DNA from 2 places in the Gordonia polyisoprenivorans genome. Region 1 is predicted to be linked to the other one. Evidence: riboswitches for the same ligand, from Rfam matches in the RefSeq annotation. Region 1 holds a riboswitch; the other holds the start of a gene.
The links. Region 1 has a riboswitch for cobalamin ahead of J6U32_RS12180 (CbtB domain-containing protein). Riboswitches for the same ligand answer to the same signal wherever they lie in the genome.
Positions count from the first base shown of each region.

Region 2: linked by a shared signal. The riboswitch ahead of J6U32_RS27565 (HoxN/HupN/NixA family nickel/cobalt transporter) and the one ahead of J6U32_RS12180 (CbtB domain-containing protein) in region 1 are both predicted to bind cobalamin.

Region 1 is NZ_CP072203.1:2,698,595-2,705,842, reverse strand. Features, by position in the region: gene J6U32_RS12205 (acyl-CoA dehydrogenase family protein) at 1-347, opposite strand, end outside; gene J6U32_RS12200 (CbtB-domain containing protein) at 681-905, shown strand; gene J6U32_RS12195 (CbtA family protein) at 915-1,826, shown strand; gene J6U32_RS12190 ((2Fe-2S)-binding protein) at 1,823-2,485, shown strand; gene J6U32_RS12185 (CbtA family protein) at 2,568-3,392, opposite strand; gene J6U32_RS12180 (CbtB domain-containing protein) at 3,420-3,641, opposite strand; cobalamin riboswitch at 3,676-3,837, opposite strand; gene J6U32_RS12175 (ATP-dependent helicase) at 3,894-7,248, shown strand, end outside.
Region 2 is NZ_CP072203.1:4,988,807-4,996,054, forward strand. Features, by position in the region: gene J6U32_RS22345 (cytochrome c oxidase assembly protein) at 1-1,229, opposite strand, end outside; gene J6U32_RS22350 (DsbA family protein) at 1,499-2,233, shown strand; gene J6U32_RS22355 (vitamin K epoxide reductase family protein) at 2,260-2,946, shown strand; partial or broken gene J6U32_RS27565 (HoxN/HupN/NixA family nickel/cobalt transporter) at 3,097-3,978, opposite strand; cobalamin riboswitch at 4,110-4,248, opposite strand; gene J6U32_RS22360 (copper resistance CopC/CopD family protein) at 4,313-6,013, opposite strand; gene J6U32_RS22365 (YcnI family copper-binding membrane protein) at 6,010-6,708, opposite strand; gene J6U32_RS22370 (DUF5134 domain-containing protein) at 6,764-7,248, opposite strand, start outside.

The DNA of each region.
Region 1 (7,248 bases):
TTGCCCCGGATCGCCGACGCCGTCAGACCCATGCTGACACCCATCGAGCCGACGAGACCAAGGCAGACCCCGGCCAGTTCGATGTTGACGATCATGAACATCGAGCCGGCCATGCCGGCTCCCCCGCCGCCCGAGGGCTTCTCACCGGCCGCCTCGGCCTCGAGTTCCTTTTCGAGCGCATCCTTGGCCATCGCGTCGACACCGAAGGTGGACAACAGCTTTCGGGTGATGTCGTAGGGCGGGAGCTGACCGGTCTCGAGTTCGTCGATGTGCGGGCGGATCTCCTTGTCGATGAATGCCCGCAAGGCGTCGCGCACCATCAGATCTTCTTCGGACCACTCGAACATCGACACCTCGCAGGATCATCGGACAGCAGCGTCGGCTGCCATGAGAACTTGTTTCAGTCCAACTGTGTCAGTCGTCACGATCAGCGTCAAGACACAGAATGGCCAATATGTTTCTTCCTATGCCCCAACAGTTGGCAAGGATAATCCACTCAATCCGGACACCCGCTTGACCTGCACTTTCACAACTGATCTCCTTATCACCGACGGTGTATGGAACCCGGTGTGATTCCGGGACGGTTGCGCCACTGTGAACTCGTACTCACGGGTCAGTCAGACACATCGCCGTCGACCCACAGCCAGACAACCGGGGCGCATCACCCCGAGGAGGTCCCGATGAGTACTCACGTCGCCACACCGCATCCCGGTGTCGCCGTCTCCCCCGAAGCCCTGTCGCGCACACGCGTTGCACTGATCTTGGGGATCACCGTCCTGTTGGCCCTCCTCGCGTATTACTTCATCGGTGTCGACGAAGGCATGAGCTCGGTGTTCGGACACACCATGGTCGTGCACGAGTGGGTTCACGACGCCCGCCACTTCCTCGGCTTCCCCTGCCACTGAGCCGGATTCATGACCGAACTCCGCGTCATCGGGCGCGGAGCCCTTGCCGGACTGATCGCCGGCATCCTGGGCTTCGTCTTTGCTCGTGTCTTCGCCGAACCCGTCATCAACAAGGCCATCGACTACGAATCAGGCCGCGACGACATCCTCAACGCACTCAACCAGGCAGCCGGTCGGGCGACCGAACCCGATGGTCCGGAGATCTTCAGCCGGACGATCCAGTCGACCGTGGGCATCGCCACCGGCATCATCGGCTTCTCCGTCGCGATGGGCGCTCTGGTGGCCGTTGCCTACCTGATCCTCATGGGCCGTACCGCACTGCGCGCGCAGTATCTGTCCTGGCTCATCGCAGGCTTCGGCTTCCTCGGTATCTACCTGCTGCCGTTCGTGAAGTACCCGGCCAATCCGCCGGCGATCGGGCACACCTTCACGATCGACACCCGCGGTCAGCTCTACCTCGCAATGGTCGCGATCTCACTCGTCCTACTCGGCCTCGCGGTGTACGTCGTGCACCGTCTGCACCGCCGGATCGGAACGCAACGTGCGATTCTCGTGGCCGGAGTCGGCTTCCTCATACTGTTCGGCATCGTTCTGGGCGTCCTGCCATCGCTCGGTGATCTGTCAGCAAACGTCGACCACTCCAGTGAGTTCGGCTTTGCACGCGCCGCCACCGAGACACCGCAACCCATCACCAACATCCTCGATCACCCACTCACGATCGACGGAAGGGTCTATGCGCCAGGGCAGATCGTCTATCCGGGCTTCGACGCCGACGTGCTCTGGAAGTTCCGGTGGTATTCGATCCTGAACCAGGCTCTCGTGTGGCTGGTCATCGGAATGGTCTTCGGTGCCCTGATGAACCGGATGCATCCCTCGACCCCGCAGACCGTCGGCGAGCAGGCTACGCTCGTCCGGCAGTGACCACTCTCGATGACCTCGGCCCCTTCTTCGCCGTCCGCACGCATGCCCGCGGGCAACGGTGTGATGCCCCGTGGCTCACAATGGCCGCTCTCATTGAGGATCCGCACATGCTGGAGGCGCGGGTGGAACGTGTGCGCGCCGCACTCGGGGCCGGCGCCGCGGCACCCGTCGAGCAGAGGGTGGCCGCATCGGTGACCCACCTCGGGCTGGTCGCCCGTCTCATCGCTCCGATGATCGCCGTGGCTGCGCTCGACGAACCGCCGATCTCGGTTGCGGCGGAGGACCTCTGGTGGCAGGACGAACTGGGCGGGCCGTATCCGCTGTCGGTCACCGCCGCCGCGACCGACGTGCGGCCCAACCCGGCCGACGGAGTCGTCGGTGCACTCACCGACGCCGTCGGCGACGGCTTCGGCGTGAGTGGGCGAACGCTCTGGGGCAACGTCGCCTCGGCGACCAACAGCGCCGCCAGACTCATCGCGACGGCGCGCCCCGAACAGGGCGCTCTCGCCGTCGCCGCGGCCGACCGTGTTCTCGCCGAGCCCCATGTCGAGGACGGGCGGTTACGCGCGGGACCGAGATTCCGCCGGCGCAGTTGCTGTTTGATCTATCGGGTCAGCGGCGATCGGGGCGCCGTCTGCGGTGACTGCGTACTCATCTGACCCACCCACCTTCTCGGCAGACCCCACGAACGCACCAACGTCCGCCCTGCACGTGTGCACGGGGCGGACGTTGGTGCAGAGATCAGCTGTGTGCCGCGGCCGGCGTCGCCACCCGCTGAGATGAACCGGACCGGCTCAGCCAGGTCATGATGCCCGCGAACGTCGTCGTCAGGACGGTCCACAGGATCACCTGATTGGCGATCACATACACCCGGAAGTCTCCGATCACAGCTCCCGGGAATCCGGGGAAGACGATCGTGTCGCCGTTCATGACCGGCTCGGGAACCTCGTGGAATTCCGGCAGTAGCGCGATCGCGATGGTCACGACCACCAGGTAACCGACGGCGGCTGCCGCCGTGGCCGCGAGCCCTCCCCAGCGTTGCCGCAGCCAGAGCGCGAGCACGACCGCCGCGATCACCGCGACCACCGAGATGACGGTGAGGGTGAGATACGCCGTCGACCGGGCACCGATGGTGTCGTCGTCGCCGACGGCCGGCGGGTTGGCCGGATACGCGAAGAACGGCACCCCGAAGACCGCGACGAAGCCGAGGAGCCCGATCAGGGCCGCGGCCCAACGTGGGTCCGCTCCGGTGCGGTGATGCGCCAGGTAGGTCCACAGGATCGTGAACGCGATTGCGAAGAACGCGCCCATCGACACCGCGAACACGATGGTCCCCACACCCGCGCCGATGTTCTCCTGCACCGAGCGGGTGAACACCTCGGCGCCGTGCTCGTGGCCGCCGTGCCCGTGCGCGGTCATCAGGGCCTCTTCGGCCTCACTGCGTCCGTCCTCGTAGTCGATGGCCTTGGCCACCTGCGGCTCGATGAAGATCCGAGCGAAAACGTAGGCGACGATCCCGGCGACCAGTCCTGACAGCAGGCCGGCGCCGATGAATTTCTTCTCCATGTTCGGTTGTCTCCCGTGCTCGTTCGATCAGTGGCAGGGGAAGCCGAGGAAGTGCCGGGAGTCGTGCACGAATTCATGGATGTGGGTGTCGTTGCCGAACACCGACCAGGCACCTTGGTCGTAACCGATGAAGTAGTAGGCCATCGCGGCGAGGATGAACGTGGCGGTCAGCCACAGGGCTGCCGACGCGACGGAGAGGTCGGGTACCGCAAGGGCCCGTGCCTTGTTCTGGTGGGTGGTTGCAACCATCGGAGGTCCTTTCGTGGGATGACGCGTCCCAGCGCTTGTCGGATCGATGCTCGGCGGAATCCTGACTCGTCGGGCGGGGGTGACTCCCCGGCCCGGCTCACAGTGGCGCGACCGTCCCGGACTCACACCGGGTTTCCGTCAGCATCTGGCGAGAACTCTATACCCGACAAATGTGACCGGCACGACCCATCGGACAAACCGAGCAGAACACCGCCACTGCGATTTGTCGGAGGGGGCATGGATGATGGGTGAATGGCTTCGCCGTCGGTCCTCGATCGCTTCACCGCGCCCACGCGGCGCTGGTTCAGCGGCACCTTCGCCGAGCCGACCGCCGCTCAGACCGGGGCGTGGTCCTCGATCGCCGACGGCAACCACACGCTGGTCATCGCCCCCACCGGTTCGGGCAAGACCCTCTCGGCATTCCTGTGGGCCCTCGACCGGCTCGCGGCGCGCCCGGATCGGGCACGCGGCACCCGGGTCGTCTACATCTCACCGCTCAAGGCCCTCGCCGTCGACGTCGAACGCAACCTGCGTGCACCGCTGACCGGCATCACCCGCGCGGCGCAGGAACTCGGCGATCCCGAGCCGGCGATCACCGTCGGCCTGCGATCCGGGGACACGCCCGCCGCGACCCGCCGCAGCCTGGTACGCACACCCCCGGACATCCTCATCACCACCCCGGAGTCGCTGTACCTGATGCTGACGTCCTCGGCGCGGGAGACACTGACCGGCGTCGAGGCCGTGATCATCGACGAGGTCCATGCGGTGGCCGGCACCAAGCGCGGCACTCATCTGGCGCTGTCCCTCGAGCGTCTCGACGAGTTGTTGGAGACGCCCGCACAGCGCATCGGATTGTCGGCGACGGTTCGCCCGCCCGAGGTGGTCGCGGGCTTCCTGACCGGTGCCGCGCCGTGCACGATCGTGCGTCCACCCGCGAGCAAGACCTTCGATCTTCGCGTCGACGTGCCCGTGGAAGACATGGCCAACATCCCGCCGCCCCCGGACGCACCTGGTTCCGAGGATCTCGACGACGCGTTCTCCCCGACCGCGGGATCGCTGTGGCCCTACGTCGAATCGGCGATCGTCGATCTCATCGAGGCCAATCGCACGACCATCGTGTTCGCCAACTCCCGTCGCCTCGCCGAGCGACTGACCGCACGGCTCAACGAGATCGCCGAATCCCGCAGCGCGCCGGCCGCGGTGCCCGCCGCAGCCAACCCGCGGGTCGCCGGGGGCGCTCCGGCCATGGTGATGGGTAGCGGCGCGTCCTCGGCGGCCACGACCCTACTGGCCCGGGCACATCACGGGTCGGTCAGCAAGGAGCAGCGCGCCGAGATCGAGGACGAACTCAAGACCGGCCGGTTGCGATGCGTGGTGGCCACCAGTTCGCTTGAGCTCGGAATCGACATGGGCGCAGTGGATCTCGTCGTCCAGGTCGAGGCGCCGCCGTCGGTGGCCAGCGGTCTGCAACGCATCGGCCGGGCGGGGCACCAGGTCGGCGAGATCAGTCAGGGCGTGCTGTTCCCCAAACACCGCACCGACCTCATCCACTGCACCGTGGCGGTGTCGCGCATGCGGCAGGGCGAGATCGAGGAACTGCGGGTACCCACCAACCCGCTCGACGTCCTGGCCCAGCAGACCATCGCCGCAGCTTCGATCGACGAACTCCACGTCGACGAATGGTTCGAGGTCGTGCGCCGCAGTGCACCGTATCGGGAGCTCGGCCGCGGCGTGTACGAGGCGACCCTCGATCTCATCTCCGGACGATTCCCGTCCGACGAATTCGCCGAACTGCGTCCACGCGTCACCTGGGACCGCGAACGCAACGTGCTCATCGGACGTCGCGGCGCCCAGCGGCTCGCCGTCACCTCCGGTGGCACCATTCCGGACCGTGGGTTGTTCGGTGTGTTCATGGTCGGCGAGAAACAAACGCGGGTGGGCGAACTCGACGAGGAGATGGTCTACGAGTCACGCGTCGGCGACGTCTTCGCGCTCGGAGCCACCAGCTGGCGGATCGAGGACATCACCCACGACCGTGTGTTGGTCACTCCGGCGTTCGGGCAACCGGGACGCCTGCCATTCTGGATCGGTGACGCCGTCGGTAGGCCGGCCGAACTCGGCGCCGCCATCGGCCGGTTCACCGGTGAGATCGCCGATCCCGCCGAACTCGATCGCCGCGCCGACGAGCTCGGTCTGACCACCTACGCCCGCGACAACCTCGGTGCGCTCATCGCCGAACAGCGCGAGGCCACCACCCATCTGCCCACCGACCGCACGCTGGTCGTCGAGCGGTTCCGCGATGAACTCGGCGACTGGCGGCTGATCCTGCACTCCCCGTACGGCTTACGTGTCCATGCGCCGTGGGCCTCGGCCATCTCCGCGCGCCTGAAGACGACGCTCGGCCTCGACGGCGCCGTCACCGCCTCCGACGACGGCATCATCGTGCGACTCCCCGACACCGACGACAACCCGCCGGGCGCTGCGGTGTTCACCATCGACCCCGATGACATCGAGCAACTCGTCACCGATGCGCTCGCCGAGTCGTCGATGTTCGCCTCGCGGTTCCGCGAGTGCGCCGCCCGCGCATTACTGTTACCGCGCCGCGATCCCGGTCGGCGTGCGCCCCTGTGGCAACAGCGTCAGCGCAGCGCCCAATTGTTGGCCGTGGCCTCGGAATTCCCGGATTTCCCGATCGTGCTCGAAGCCGTCCGGGAGTGCCTGCAAGATGTCTACGACCTGCCCGCGCTGATCGACCTGCTGCGCGGTGTGGCCACCCGCCGGGTGCGGGTCGTCGAGACCGAGACGGAGTCACCGTCGCCGTTCGCGGCATCGTTGCTCTTCGGCTACGTCGGTGCCTTCATGTACAACGACGACGCGCCGATCGCCGAAAGGCGGGCCGCGGCACTGTCTCTCGACACCGCCCTGCTCGCCCAGCTCCTCGGCCGTGTCGATCTGCGCGAACTCCTCGACCCGGGAGTGATCACGGAGGTGACCAACCGCCTGCAACGACTCGAACCGTCGAGGCAGGCCCGCGATGCCCAGGACGTGGTCGATCTGTTGCGCTGGCTCGGGCCGCTGACCACCGAGGACGTCGATGCCCGATACCGCGGCGACGACCCCGACGCGGTACCTGCAGGCGCCCAACCGGTCGACGCGGCAACGGTTCTCGCCGCGCTGCACCGCGACGGCGCCATCATCTCGGTGAGCCAACGGGGGCGTGCGCTCTGGGCCGCGATCGAGGACACCGCTCGGCTGCGTGACGCGTTGGGCGTACCCGCTCCGCTCGGGGTTCCCGCGGCGTTTCTCGAACAGGTCGCCGACCCGGTCGGCGACCTCGTACACCGTTACGCCCGCACACATGGTCCGTTCACCGTCGACGAGGCGGCCGACTCACTCGGACTCGGCGTCGCCGTCATCCGCGACGTGCTGGTACGCATGGCCGGCGAACGCAAGGTCATCGAGGGCGACTTCCTGCCCGAGGCGAGTGGTACCCAGTGGTGTCACAGCGATGTGCTCGGCCAGATCCGGCGCGGATCGCTCGCCGCGAGCCGCGCCGAGATCGAGCCGGTCGACGACGCCACCCTGTCGCGTTTCCTCGTGGGGTGGC
Region 2 (7,248 bases), 2.3 Mb from region 1:
AAGGTGGCCAGCCGCCACGCGGTCGGCGGTCCCGGCAACTCGTAGCCGAGGAACACGTCCCACGCGGTGAACGGGTGCGCGAGCAGGCCGGGCGCCACCCGGGTGTCCATGATCGCCCAGCACACGTACACCGCCGCCATCACCGCGACGGCCGCCATCTCGATCCGCCGCAGCCGTGTCGCGCCCGACGCCGACCGCAGCGCGACGACGCTCGAGGCGGTGGCCGCGATCAACCCCACCACCATCACCACCGAGGTCACCCCGAAGGTCGTGGTGAACAGATAGCGCACCGGCACCAGGAACGCGATCAGGATCACCCCGGAGATCAGCGCCAGCACATCGGCGACGCCGACGATCGAGGTGTGCCGGCGTTCGAGGATCACGCGGTCGGCCTCGGGCGTCACGGTCGGGGCGGCCACGTACGCGACGCGGTATCCGATGGAGACGGCCATGGCCAGCACCAGGACGATCACCAGGCTGGTGCCGTAATCGTGGTTGGGTCCCTGAGCACCGTTGCCGGCCATCGGCAACGCGGCGACGGCGATTCCGGTGGGGATCAGCAGAACCGCGTGCGCAATCCAGGACAAAAAGAATCGGACGGCGATCGCAACGACGGTGGCGAAGATCGCGACCACCAGCCAGGCCACCGCCTCCTCGCTGATGCCGATCGCCTCGAACAGGGTTCCCGACGACACGAGCTTGCCGAGCGGGAGACCGTACCCGTCGGATGCGGCGACGCCGACCATCAGCCAGGCCACCACCGCCCACACCGGCGTCGCGCGCGAGACGAAGAGGTGCGCGCGATAGACGGTGGCGTCGATGATGCCGTCGGAATCCGGTCGCGACCCGGCGACCACGAACGCCAATGCTCCCAAACACAGCGCGGCAAGGGTGGCGCCGACGAAGTATCCGGCCACATCGAGTACCGCGGTGGTCAGACCCGGGTACGGATCGCCGCGCTCGATGTGGCGGGTCGGACCCGACACCAGCGCGTAGAGGACCACGACCAGCAATCCGGCGGCAAGTACCGCGCCCACCCAGCGCACCGCGGCGACGTTCGATCGTCGTGCCGTCCCCACAGACGCAGCGCCGGCGGCCACCGGATTGTCGGTGGAAACAGCGGTCCCGGCGGGCGAGGTTCCGGCAGGCGCCGTGTCGACGGTCGCGGCAACGTCGGTCGAGGTTGGCGGCACGCCGGGATCGGCGTGGGCATCGTCAGGGGCGGTCACAACAATGTCTCCTAGCAACGCCGCTGCGAGACGGCATCGTCGTCAGTCTACGACGCGGCGTAGGCGAACCGACCACGCTGCCGAGGCCCGCATCGGCGTCACGTGACGAGAACCACCCGGGACCAACGTCCCACCGGCCCCTACCGCTCAGATGCTCCTCAGATTCCTGCCAGTACCCTGAACACCGGCATGGCGGTCCTCCGGTCCTGCGCAGACCGACCGGAGCCCGACACCGATGCCGGAGAACCCGTGGACCAGGGAGACAAAAAGTGGCAGACAAACGCCGGAAGCCGATCGTCGATCCGCGAGCCGCCGAACGGCGCCGTTCGCTCTTCATGAAGATCGGGGCGGGTGTTGCGATCGTCGTCATCGCCGTCATCGTCGCCGTCGCGGTGATCCTCACCAACAAGTCCTCCACAGGTGACGCGACCGCGCCGTCGGTCGCGACCAACAGCTCGTTCCGCGTCACCACCGCACCCAAGGGCACCACCCCGCCGGTGACCGTGCAGATCTACGAGGACTTCCAGTGCCCGGTCTGCAAGCAGTTCGAGCAGGTCTACAGAGACGCGCTGACGCAGGTGCGCAGCAATCCCAAGGTCGCCACCGATTATCAGCCGGTGGCCATCCTCGACCGGATGTCGAGCACCAATTACTCCACCCGCGCAGCCAATGCATCGGCGTGTGTGGCCGAGGCGACCAAGGGCGCCGACAACTTCGCCATCTGGCTCAAGTTCCACACCATCCTGTACGCGAATCAGCCCGAGGAGAACGGATCCGGTCTGACCGACGATCAGCTCGCTGATTTCGCCAACCAAGCGGGCGCACCCAACGTCAAGGAGTGCATCTCCGACGGCCAGTTCAAGAACTGGGTCGGTCAGGAGACCACGGCCTCCCAGGTCCAAGGAACACCGACGGTGAAGATCAACGGTCAGGATTTCAACATCCAGCTGGGGCCCGATGCCTTCCTCGCCCAGATCAATCAGGCCGCCGGCACCGCACAGTAATCCACCCCGAGACGAAGCGACCAGCAATGAGCAGCACCACCTCTCCTTCCGGCACCACCCCGGACCCTGAGGCACCGGCGGTCGAACCGCCCGACGACGAGCTGATCGCCGCGGACGTGATCACCGATGACCGGCCGTGGTGGCTTCAGCGCCCCGACGTGTCCACCGCGACCGGCATCGTGACCCTGATTCTCGGTGTCCTCGGGTTCATCTCGGCGGCGACGCTGACGATCGAGCGCATCGAACTGCTCATCAACCCGGAGTACGTGCCGAGTTGCAGCATCAATCCGGTGCTGTCCTGTGGCTCGGTGATGGTGACCGAGCAGGCTCGTGTCTTCGGGTTCCCCAATCCGCTGATCGGTATCGCCGCCTTCTCGGTGATCATCGTGACCGGCGTGCTCACCATCGCCCGCGTCTGGCTGCCGCGGTGGTATTGGGCGGGTCAAACACTCGGGCTCGCCCTGGGTTTCGTCTTCGTCAACTGGCTCGCCTTCCAGAGCATCTACCGGATCAACGCGCTGTGCCCTTACTGCATGGTGGTGTGGACGCTGACGCCGATTCTGTTGATCCTCAGCGCCGGAAGGCTTTTCGGTGACTCGCCACGAGCCCACGACCTTCGCGGCTGGCTGTGGGTGCTGTTGCCGCTGTGGTACGCGATCATCATCGTCGCGATCGGTGTGCACTTCTGGGATTACTGGTCGACGCTGATCTGAGACGTTCTGTCTCCTCCGAGGTGGATGGTCACCGAGGTTCGGAGGGGTCCGGACCAGCCGGTGCTCCAGCCGCGCCAGTTTCCAATAGGCGATGGCGATACCCCACGCGACGATGAACATGATCACGATCGCGATGCCCGCGGTGTTCAGATCGAAACCACTGATCCAGTTGGTGATCGGGTCATCCCAGCCGAGATCGTCGTGCAGCACGCTGACCAGTTCGATGGTCCCGATGAGCAACGCCACCGCGATCGACAGGCCGGTGATGGTCAGGTTGTAGTAGATCTTGCGTGCGGGATGGGCGAACGCCCAGTCGTAGGCCACGGTCATGAACATGCCGTCGAGGGTGTCCATCAGACTCATCCCGCTCGCGAACAGCAGGGGCAGAACGAGAATCGCATACCAGGGCAATCCCGCGACAGCGCCGGTACCGGCGAGTGCGAGCAGAGCCACCTCCGTCGCGGTATCGAAGCCGAGTCCGAACAACACACCCACGGGATACATCTGGAATGGATGCCGGATGCGGCGCATCACCGGCCCGAGGAGTCGTGCGAGAAAGCCCCGGCCGTCGAGTGCCTCGTCGAGTTGCTCCTCGTCGAAACTACCGCGGCGCAGTGAGCGGAACACCCGCCAGATACCGATGAGCGCAACGATGTTGATCAGCGCGATCAGATACAGGAACGAGCCGGACGCGATCGTGCTGATGGTGCCCAGCGCATGCCGGGCGGGCGAATCGTCGTCGGCGAGCGCCGAGACCGCGTGGGCGCCGGCGACCACGAGTATCGCCATCACGAAGACGATCGTGGAATGCCCCATGGCGAACCAGAATCCGACCGATTTCGGGCGTTTGCCGTCATTCATCAGTTTGCGGGTGGTGTTGTCGATCGCGGCGATGTGATCGGCGTCGAATGCGTGCCGCAGACCGAAGGTGTAGGCCGTGACGGCGAGACCCACACTGAAGACCTGCTTACCAAGGCTGTAGTGGTGCGGCACGATGACCATGAACAGCACACCGAAAGCCACGGCGTGCATCGCCGCGATGACGCCGAGTTGTACTGCGGCGTGGACCCAGTCGGTCCGGGTCCATCTGGTGCTACCGGCCGAGCCGATCTGGCCGGCGGCCGAGGATGCAGAATTCACGTGAGAGCCTTTGGATTACGCGTCCGGACAAGGTGACGTGGGCCAGGGTCTGGCTGACCGTGCCCGTTCGGCACGGATGACAGTGGCGCGACCGCACCGGATTTCCACCGGTTTCCTGGATTCCCACGCGCTGACGAAGGACGCTACTCCCTCGGCGGTGAAATCAATCGACGAGGCGTCTCGCAGACCGGGGAATTCCCGACGGGAACTCACGACCCCGGGGGCATCACCACACGACAAATCCGACGGTGGTGACCTGCGCGTCGGAATCGCTGAACTGCACGGTCAGCGTCAGTGTCCACGCACCGGCGACGGGAACCGACGCCGCAACGCTGTGCCAGCGGGCCGACCCGGGCGAGCCCGTGTCCGTTGTGTCCGATTGGGCCGGAACGAATCTCAGCGCCAACGACGGAATCCCCGCCGACTCCGAGGACAATGTGGCGCGCAGCGACCGGGCCCGGATCGGCGTCCCGTGACCGTCATCGAGGGTCACGTCCACCACGGTGGCGCCGCGGCGCGTTGTCGATACCGACACCTGTGCCGAGCCGTCGTCGAGAGGGGCCACCACCTGCACCGGCGGACCGTATGTGGTGCGCGCGGGCGGTTCGGTGACCAAGACGGAGGTGACGACGAGGACAGCGATGCCGCATGCCATCTCGAGCGGCACCGAACGCCGAAGACGGCTGAGGCCGAGGCGACGACGCGCGTATGCCGCCAGGCCGAGCATCGACAGTACGAGAGCCGATTTGACGAGTAGCACGACACCGTAGGTGGTGTCCCACAGCGCTTGCACCGGCCAGATCTGCCGCCACGCCTGGAATTCCCCGGAGAGCACCAGGACGACCACCATGGCGAACGCCCACCTCGACCACCGGTGCAACACGGCAGGTGTCAGCAGCTCAGGCGTCGGCGGTTCGGATTCCGGGGATTCAGGTGTCGCCGATTTGGACGCCACCGCGGCTGGGTTCCGGGAGTGCTTGTAAGACAATATGATCAGCACCATCGAGAGCAGCCCGCCGAGCCACAGCATCATTGCCACCACGTGCAGGGTGGTGACCGGCACGGCCAGCCATGCCAGATCCCCCACCGACGCATGGCCGTCGGCGGCGATGGTGACGGCGACACCCAGCCCGCAGGCCCCGATCAGCGCTGCACCCCACGCATGTGGAACTCGCCGGCGCGCGGCCGCGAACAGCACCGGCCCGAGCACCACGACCAGGGCCGCTCTGATGAGCACCACCCTCGTATCGCCACCGTCGAGGCCGGAGGAGAGGGCCGAGCCCGAGAAAGCCTGGCTCACAACGACATCTGCCTTTTCGGCGGCCCGGACGAGAACCGTCCCCGCACAGGCCAGCACCGCCAGAACCCAACTCGACGCCACCGCCCGTCGGAATCGTTTGAGCGCCAACGTTCTCGGATACAGCATCAGCGACACCACCGCGAGACCCACAGCGCCCACCAGGCCCGCGTAGAGCAGCACCTGCGATGCGCGATCGAGTGCGGCGACCGAGGCGGCGACCGGCGGTGCCACCGGGGCGGGCGCTCCGGGGTCGGCCCGCACGCCGAACACGATGGACCCGGTGACCACGTGGGTGTCGGCGGAGATGACTCGCCAGGTGGCCGAATAACTTCCGGCAGGCAGATCGGGGCGCACCGGGATGACCAGGGCGTTGCCGGCCGAGATCAGATGTGGTGAGCCGGTGTCGACGCGATCGCCCTGTGCCGAGATGACACGCGCGGGATCGGCTCCCACACTGATGTTCTCGTCGAAGGTCAACACCACCTGTGACGGCGAGATGGCGACTCGCGAGTCGCCGGCGGGCACGCTGGAGACCAGGGTGGCATGTGCGCCGGCCAGGCCGGGAGTGGCCATCACCAACGCACATACCACCCCGGTGAACACCAGGAGCGCTCTGCGCCAACTCAATTCGATGAACGCCCCTTGCGAATCAGCGCGAGGTTGGCTACCCCGACCAGCAGGGCGATGATCGCGATGACCAATCCGGCGATACCCGGCCATGACGGTGACGAAGTCGAGTCATTCGACATCGACTGATCGGTCGTGTGTCCACCGGATGCGGCGGCGAGGGAGAGCACGGGCGCCGGATGCTCGGGCTCGGCGTGACCGGAGACCGCTTTCTCGTTCCAGTTCACGACGGTGCCGTCACTGTAGGTCTGCTGGGCGGGCAACGAGAGCGTCGCCTTGTCGGGTAGCGGTCCCGCCGACACGCTGAACGTGTCGAAGCTCCCGGGCGCGATGGCTGCCTGCGGGGTCTGCGCCTTCCAGATTACCTGGGAGACATACTGGGTGATCTCGTTGCCGTCGTCGTCCTTCTGCGGCGTGGGCAGGCTCTTCTTGACCACCTGCACCGTCCATCCCGGCTTGGGTTGCGTCGACACCGAGATGATCGGGGTGTCGTCCGGGAAGGTCACCGCCAGTTCCGTGGTCGACGCGGTGTCGGATTCGGTGGGCACCCGGAAGGTCAACACGCCGTATCCGCCCTCGGTGGCGTCGATTCCCGACACCTTCACGTGCGCCGACGCCGTCCCGGAGAGGCCGATCATCAGCGCCACCACAGTTCCCGCCACGGCGAGCACCAACGCCGCTCGTCTTCTCACCATCGATATCCTCGTTCTCTCGTAGTTTCACTATTCCGGTGGCGATTGCACCGGGGTCTCACCTCAGGACGGCGAATGCCACGCCCATCCCGGTTGCCATCAGCACCTCACCCCACGGGCGCGCGGGTCCACGGATCAGCGCGTAGAACCACCACAGTGCGGCGGCGAAATAGGCTGCCGCACAAAGCGCGGCGAGCACCGCGACGCCGGTCGGCTGCGCCCAGCCCGCGGTACCCGGCACGCCCATAGCGCTCATCGAGCCCATACCGGGCATCGAACCCATGCCAGGCATCGAACCCTGGGCCGAGTTCGCCTCCGCCGAAGCGGAATTCACCGTCGCCGGCACCGACATCAGCACCGACATCACCACCATCGACGCCATCATGGCCGCGTCGTAGGACCCCACCAGCAGGTGACGCCGCGTCGCATCGGCGTCGACGACCACGCGATGAGCAAAGAACAGGGCGCCACCGCTGAACACGAGAACCGACACGATCGGTGCCACCTGCGCGCCCCACGGCCAGACCATGGCGATCATCGCGA